Regions from separate parts of the Streptomyces sp. SLBN-8D4 genome, predicted to be linked through region 2. Evidence: riboswitches for the same ligand, from Rfam matches in the RefSeq annotation. Region 2 holds a riboswitch; the other holds the start of a gene.
What was found. Region 2 has a riboswitch for glycine ahead of gcvP (aminomethyl-transferring glycine dehydrogenase). Riboswitches for the same ligand answer to the same signal wherever they lie in the genome.

Region 1: another riboswitch for glycine. It lies ahead of gcvT (glycine cleavage system aminomethyltransferase GcvT); the one in region 2 lies ahead of gcvP (aminomethyl-transferring glycine dehydrogenase).

What each region holds. Positions count from the first base shown of each region.
Region 1 is NZ_JBMGQC010000001.1:3,110,182-3,113,576, reverse strand. It holds gene glyA (serine hydroxymethyltransferase) at 1-198, opposite strand, end outside; gene gcvH (glycine cleavage system protein GcvH) at 213-590, opposite strand; gene gcvT (glycine cleavage system aminomethyltransferase GcvT) at 689-1,807, opposite strand; glycine riboswitch at 1,859-1,961, opposite strand; glycine riboswitch at 1,962-2,058, opposite strand; gene RKD20_RS13585 (AAA family ATPase) at 2,241-2,909, shown strand; gene RKD20_RS13580 (enhanced serine sensitivity protein SseB) at 2,977-3,395, shown strand, end outside.
Region 2 is NZ_JBMGQC010000001.1:8,122,720-8,126,114, reverse strand. It holds gene gcvP (aminomethyl-transferring glycine dehydrogenase) at 1-1,375, opposite strand, end outside; glycine riboswitch at 1,551-1,646, opposite strand; gene RKD20_RS36940 (PRC-barrel domain-containing protein) at 1,770-2,147, shown strand; gene RKD20_RS36935 (DNA polymerase IV) at 2,566-3,395, opposite strand, start outside.

The DNA.
Region 1 (3,395 bases), 5.0 Mb from region 2:
GCCGTAGTAGCGGCGGCCCGGGTAGCCCTCGGCGTACTTGTTGGTGAGGACCGAGCCCTGGGCCTCCATGACCGCGAGCGGAGCGAAGTTCTCCGAGGCGATCATCTCGAGGGTGGACTGCTGACGGTCCAGCTCGGCGTCGACCGCGGCGGCGATCTCCGGGTCGAGCTCGTGCAGGGGCGTGTTCAGTGCGGACATCGGGTGCGGACTCCTCAGCCGGCGGAAAAGGCGGTGTACTCGTCGGCGGAGAGCAGGTCGGCCGGCTCCTCGGCGACGCGCACCTTGAACAGCCAGCCGCCCTCGAAGGGGGCGGAGTTCACCAGTGCGGGGTCGCTGACGACGTCCTCGTTGACCTCGGTGACCTCACCGGAGACGGGGGAGTACAGGTCGGAGACCGACTTGGTCGACTCCAGCTCGCCGCAGGTCTCGCCCGCGGTCACCGTGTCACCGACCTCCGGGAGCTGTACGAAGACGACATCGCCGAGCGCGTTGGCCGCGTGCTCCGTGATGCCGACCGTCGAGACGCCGTCCTCGGCGCCCGACAGCCACTCGTGCTCCTTGCTGTAGCGCAGCTGCTGGGGGTTGCTCATGGCCTGAATTCTCCTGTACGCGGGGGAGTGCTGGTGAAGGGGGGACTGCGGAGGGCGTGCGTGAGCAGCGACTCTGTGCCCAGCATCGCCTACGGCGACTACTTCTGGCGCTTGTAGAACGGCAGCGCCACGACCTCGTACGGCTCGTGGCTGCCCCGGATGTCCACACCGACACCGGTCGTGCCGGGCGTCGCGTGCGCGGCGTCGACGTACGCCATCGCGATCGGCTTGCCCAGCGTGGGGGAGGGGGCGCCGGAGGTGACCTCGCCGATCACCTCGCCGCCCGCGACGACCGCGTACCCGGCGCGCGGGACACGACGCCCCTCGGCGACCAGACCGACGAGGACGCGCGGCGGAGCGGCGGCGGCGCGCTCAGCAGCCTGCTGGAGTGCCTCCCGCCCGACGAAGTCCCCGTCCTTCTCGAACTTCACGACCCGCCCGAGCCCGGCGTCGAAGGGGGTCAGCTCGCGGGAGAGCTCGTGCCCGTAGAGCGGCATGCCCGCCTCAAGGCGCAGCGTGTCCCGGCAGGACAGCCCGCACGGGACCAGGCCGACGCCCTCGCCCGCCTTGGTCAGGGCCTGCCACAGCTCGACCGCGTGCTCCGGCTTCACGAACAGCTCGAAGCCGTCCTCGCCGGTGTACCCGGTGCGCGCGATCAGCGCCGGAACTCCGGCGACCGTGCCCGGCAGACCGGCGTAGTACTTCAGGCCGTCGAGGTCCGCGTCGGTCAACGACGCGAGGATCCCGGGGGACTCCGGCCCCTGTACGGCGATCAGGGCGTACGCGTCCCGGTCGTCGCGCACCTCGGCGTCGAAGCCGGCCGCGCGCTCGGTCAGCGCGTCGAGGACGACCTGGGCGTTGGAGGCGTTGGCGACCACCATGAACTCGGTCTCGCCCAGCCGGTAGACGATCAGGTCGTCCAGGATGCCGCCGTCGGCCTGGCAGATCATGGTGTAGCGGGCCCGGCCGACGCCGACGGAGGCGATGTTGCCGACGAGGGCGAAGTTCAGCAGCTGCGCGGCCTGCGGTCCGGTCACGGTGATCTCGCCCATGTGGGAGAGGTCGAAGAGCCCGGCTTTCGTGCGTACCGCGTTGTGTTCGTCGCGCTCGGAGCCGTACCGCAGGGGCATGTCCCAGCCGGCGAAGTCGGTCATCGTCGCACCGAGCGAGCGGTGCAGGGCGTCGAGTGCGGTGAGACGGGGTTCAGGACTGCTCATCGGACGGTCGTCTCCAAGGATCCCAGGACATGGGTGTGACGGGCGAGGTATTCCTCCCCATCTGTCATCGGAACCTGAGAGGTTCGCCATGAAGAACATGGCTTGCACCGTGGGTGGGGCCGCGTCGAGTGGGCGGCCCGCTTTTCAGATGTGCCTCGCCCGCGCGGTAACGGGGCCTGAGAGATTCAAGGGAGGGACTTGCTCCTTCGGCGCCCGGGTACACGTACCCGGGACTCTCCCGCGCGGATTCAAGCGGCCGGTATGCAGTTGGCGCGGACATCATTGCACGCCCCGGACGCCGACGGCAGGGCCGCACTGGCCCCTTCCTTTTGTAACTGCCTTGTGGCGGTACGCGTACAGAAACACGAGAGATCATCCATTACCTTCTCTTTACGCTCGGTGGGGAGGGGAACCCCGACCCCGGAGGAGGACGATGACGGTGAACAGGACCACGGCGTACGCGACGACCTCGGCCCTCGCGCTGCCCGAGCAGCCCGCGGTCCCGGCCGTCGAGGGCCGCGGCGCCCGCCCGGTCGTCCGTGACCTGCGCGACCGCGCCGGCCACAGCCCGCACGCCCTGCTCTTCGGCCCCGGAGACCTCGTCGTCATCACCGGCCTGCCGGGCAGCGGCAAGTCCACGCTGATGAAGCGCGCGGTCACGGGCATCCGGGTCGACTCCCAGGACACCCGCGACCGCTGGGACGCCCGGCTGTCCCGCTTACTGCCGTACGCCGTCTACCGCCCCCTGGTCCGGCTCGCGCACTACGCCGGACTGCGCCGCGCCCTGCGCTCCGGCGAGGGAGTCGTGGTGCACGACTGCGGGACGCAGGCCTGGGTGCGGGGCTGGCTGGCCCGCGAGGCCCGGCGCCGGGGCGGCACCCTGCATCTGCTGCTGCTCGACGTCACGGCGGACACCGCGCTGGAGGGCCAGCGCGAGCGCGGCCGGGGGGTCTCGCGGTACGCCTTCCTGCGGCACCGGGGGGCCGCCGCCCGGCTGATCCGCTCCGTGGAGGGCGGCGATCTGCCCCAGGGCTGCGGCTCGGCGGTGCTGATCGACCGGGACGCGGCGGACGTCCTGCGGCGGATCGGGTTCCCGGGCTGAGTCGCGAACCGCCCGCACCCGCTAGCCTTTCAGCCACATCAGTGGTTCACAGCAGGCGGTCAGACAGATGGACTTCCCAGCGGATCTTCCCGCGGACTTCCCGGCACACTCGGCACACACCCATCCGCACGGCGGCTGGCCCGGCAACGAGCTGGAGGAGGTGCTCTCGGCCTCCCTCGGCATGCCCTCGGCGGGCGGCCGGATCATCGAGGTGCTCGGGCGCAGCTTCGTCTGGATCCCCCTGCCGAACGGCGGCGGCCCGCACAGCGGCCCCCTCGACCTGCCCACCCTGGAGATCGGGGGCCAGGCGTTCGTCCCGGTCTTCAGCTCCGAGGAGCAGTTCCGCCAGGTCGTCGGCAGCCATCTGTCGTACACCATCGCCCCGGCGGTCGAGTTCGCCCGCGGCCTGCCCCCGCACGTGGGCATCGCGGTGAACCCGGACGGCGTGGTCGGCGTCCCGCTGCCGCCCGCCGCCGTCGCCGACCT
Region 2 (3,395 bases):
CCGCGTCCAGCGCCTCGATGTCGGCCTCGACCCCGAACGCGTTCCACACGGCACCCACCTGGGCCCGCGCGGTGGTCTCGTCGCACGCGAGGGACACGTGGTCGGCGTCGACGAGGTGCAGGTTGACGCCGTTCCGGCGCGCCGCGGAGACGATCTCGGCGGCCCTGGCCGGCACCCGCACGGTCAGCGTGTCGAAGTAGGACCCGTGCACGACCTCGACCCCACCGGCCGTCAGCCCCGCGGCGAGGACGTTCGCGTACCGGTGCGTCCGCCGCGCGATGCCCTTCAACCCGTCGGACCCGTGGTAGACGGCGTACATCCCGGCCATGACCGCGAGCAGCACCTGCGCGGTGCAGATGTTGCTGGTCGCCTTCTCCCGGCGGATGTGCTGCTCACGCGTCTGCAGCGCCAGCCGGTAGGCCTTGTCGCCGTCGGCGTCCACGGACACGCCCACGAGCCGCCCGGGCAGGCTCCTGGCGAACTTCTCCTGTACGGCCATGTATCCGGCGTGCGGGCCGCCGAAGCCCATCGGCACACCGAACCGCTGCGTGGTACCGACCGCGATGTCCGCCCCGAGCTCACCCGGCGACTTCAGCAGGGTCAGCGCGAGCAGATCGGCGGCGACGGTCACGAGAGCGCCGAGCTCGTGAGCCTGGTCGATGAGCGGCTTGATGTCCCGTACGACTCCGGAGGCGCCGGGGTACTGGACCAGCACGCCGTTGATCTCACGCCCGGCGATCTCGGCCGGGATCCCGTCGCTGAGGTCGGCGACCACGACCTCCAGGCCGGTCGGTTCGGCACGGGTCTCGATCACGGCGATGGTCTGCGGCAGCACGTCGGCGTCGACGAGGAAGAGCCCCTTCTTGTTCTTCCCCATGCGGCGGGACAGTGCCATGGCCTCGGCCGCCGCGGTTCCCTCGTCGAGCAGCGAGGCACCGGAGGTCGGCAGCCCGGTGAGCTCGGCGACCATGGTCTGGAAGTTGAGCAGAGCCTCGAGCCGTCCCTGCGAGATCTCCGGCTGATACGGCGTGTAGGCCGTGTACCAGGCCGGGTTCTCCATGACGTTGCGCAGGATGACGGGCGGAGTGAAGGTGCCGTAGTACCCGAGTCCGATCATGGAGTCGAGCACCTGGTTGCGGTCGGCCAGCGACCGCAGCTCGGCCAGCACCTCGGCCTCGGTGCGCGCACGGGGCAGTTCCAGCGCATCGGCGTTCTTGATCACGTCGGGTACCGCGGCGGCGGTCAGCTCGTCGAGCGAGCCGTAGCCGACCTGGGCGAGCATCTTGGCCCGGGCTTCATGATCCGGACCGATGTGACGCTGCTCGAACGGGATCCCCTGCTCGAGCTCTGCGAGCGGAATGCGGTGGGCGGTCATTGCGGAGGCCTCCTGGTCTGACGCGACCTTCGAGGGGTACCCCGGCGCGGGTACCCCGACGGCCTCCCCCTCTGTCATCTCGACCTGAGAGCTTCACCGGCCGCCCGAAGGCCGCCGGCTTTCACCGTCGGTGAGAGCGGAAGCCGTCGACACCCGCCCTGCTTTCCAGAGTGACCTCGTCCGTGCGGTACGTGAGCCTGAGAGATTCCGGGGAGGATTTGCTCCTTCGGCGCCTCCGATGGTGTCCGGAGGACTCTCCCGCGCGGGGTCAGCAGCCGCTCGCAAGCCTACCAGCGAGGCCACCGCACGGGTCTTCGAGTGGCCGCACACCCCGATGTGCTCTTTCGTAGTGCTTACGACCGCTTCGGATGAGTTGCGACCAAGTGGAGGGCACGTGCAGACCGACATCGATCCGCGCAACCTGATCGGCCGCAAGGCGTTCGACCGCAACGGCACCAAGATCGGCACCGTTGACGAGGTCTACCTCGACGACGCGACGGGCGTGCCGGAATGGGCCGCCATACGCACCGGCCTCTTCACCCGGGACGCCTTCGTCCCCCTGGAGCCGAGCGAACTGGTCGACGGCTCCCTGCACGTCCCCTTCGACCGCACCCTCATCAAGGACGCCCCCGACTTCGGCGTGGGCCGCCACCTCTCCCCCGACCAGGAACTCCAGCTCTACCACCACTACGGACTCGACCTGGCCACACCACCGGCACTCCCGGACCGGGACTTCGGCAAACTGGCGGGCACGGAGGACGTGGAGGCCTGACCACCGCGCTCTCCCCGCCCCGAGGCCGCCTCGCCCCCTGCCCAGCCCCTGCCGGACGCCCAGCCCCGCGAGGCGGGCGGTGGGCCCCGGCCCAGCCCCCGCAGCCGAGCGGTACCGACGAAGGCCCTGCAGGACCGACGCCAGGCCGGCCGTGAGCGCCGCCCCGAACCACCCGCCTCCGACCCACCGCAATCCAGCAGCACCCGCCCCACACCAGACCGAGATCCCGCCCGACCGACACCAGGGCGCGCCCAACTCGCTGTCCGTGCTCAGCCGACACCCGCCCCGACCCCGCCGGCCGGTCCACCCGGACGCTTCCCATGCCCCGCTGCTCCACCCCGATTCCGACAAGCACCCTGCCCCCCGCACCCGCCCCAGCCCGGCCTGGCGGAGCCACCCGCACCCGACGACGAGCCCGTCACGGAGGGCACGGACGGGCACCCATCACCTCAACCAACGGCAACGGCTCGGCCGACTCCAGCGCAGGGTCATCGACAAGAAACGTCCGCACCCGCCCCGGCTCCGAATCCGGCGTCTCGAACCGCACGGTCACCCGCCCCAGCCCGCTCCCCTGCACCCACCCGTGCCCGTACTCGGCGTGCCGGACGTCATGCCCGGCAACCCACCGCCGCTCGACCACCACGTCCCGCTCCTCGGCAGGGACGTCGTCAGCCACCTCCTCGACGGCATGGTCCAACCTCTCCCCCGCAGCCTGCGCGAACAGGTCCTCCTGCGTGAAGTCGGCAAGCCCGGACACCCCCACCCCCAGCAACCGCACGCCCCCCGTCGAGTCGACGCCCTCCAGCAAACGCAGGGCGGCCTCCCGCACCACCGCGGGATCGTCCGTGGGCCCCCGCAGGGTCTCGGACCGCGTCAACGTCGAGAAGTCGTACCGCCGCACTTTCAACACGATGGTCCGCCCCGACAACCCGGCCCCCCTCAACCTGCGCACACACCGGTCCGCCAACCGCTGCACTTCGAGCCCCACCCGAACCCGGTCATGGATGTCCACGTCGTACGTGTCCTCCACCGACACCGACTTGGCCTCCCGCTCCGCCACCACGGCCCGCTCGTCCCGCGCCAGCGCCATGGCGTACAGCCCGTGCCCGTGCGCCTTCCCGAGCAGCCGTACGAGCTCGTCCTCCCCGGCCTCGACGATCTCGTCGACGGTATGGATCCCGGCCCGCCGCAGATGGTCCCCCGTCGCCGGCCCCACCCCCGGCAGGGTCCGCACCGACAACGGCCCGA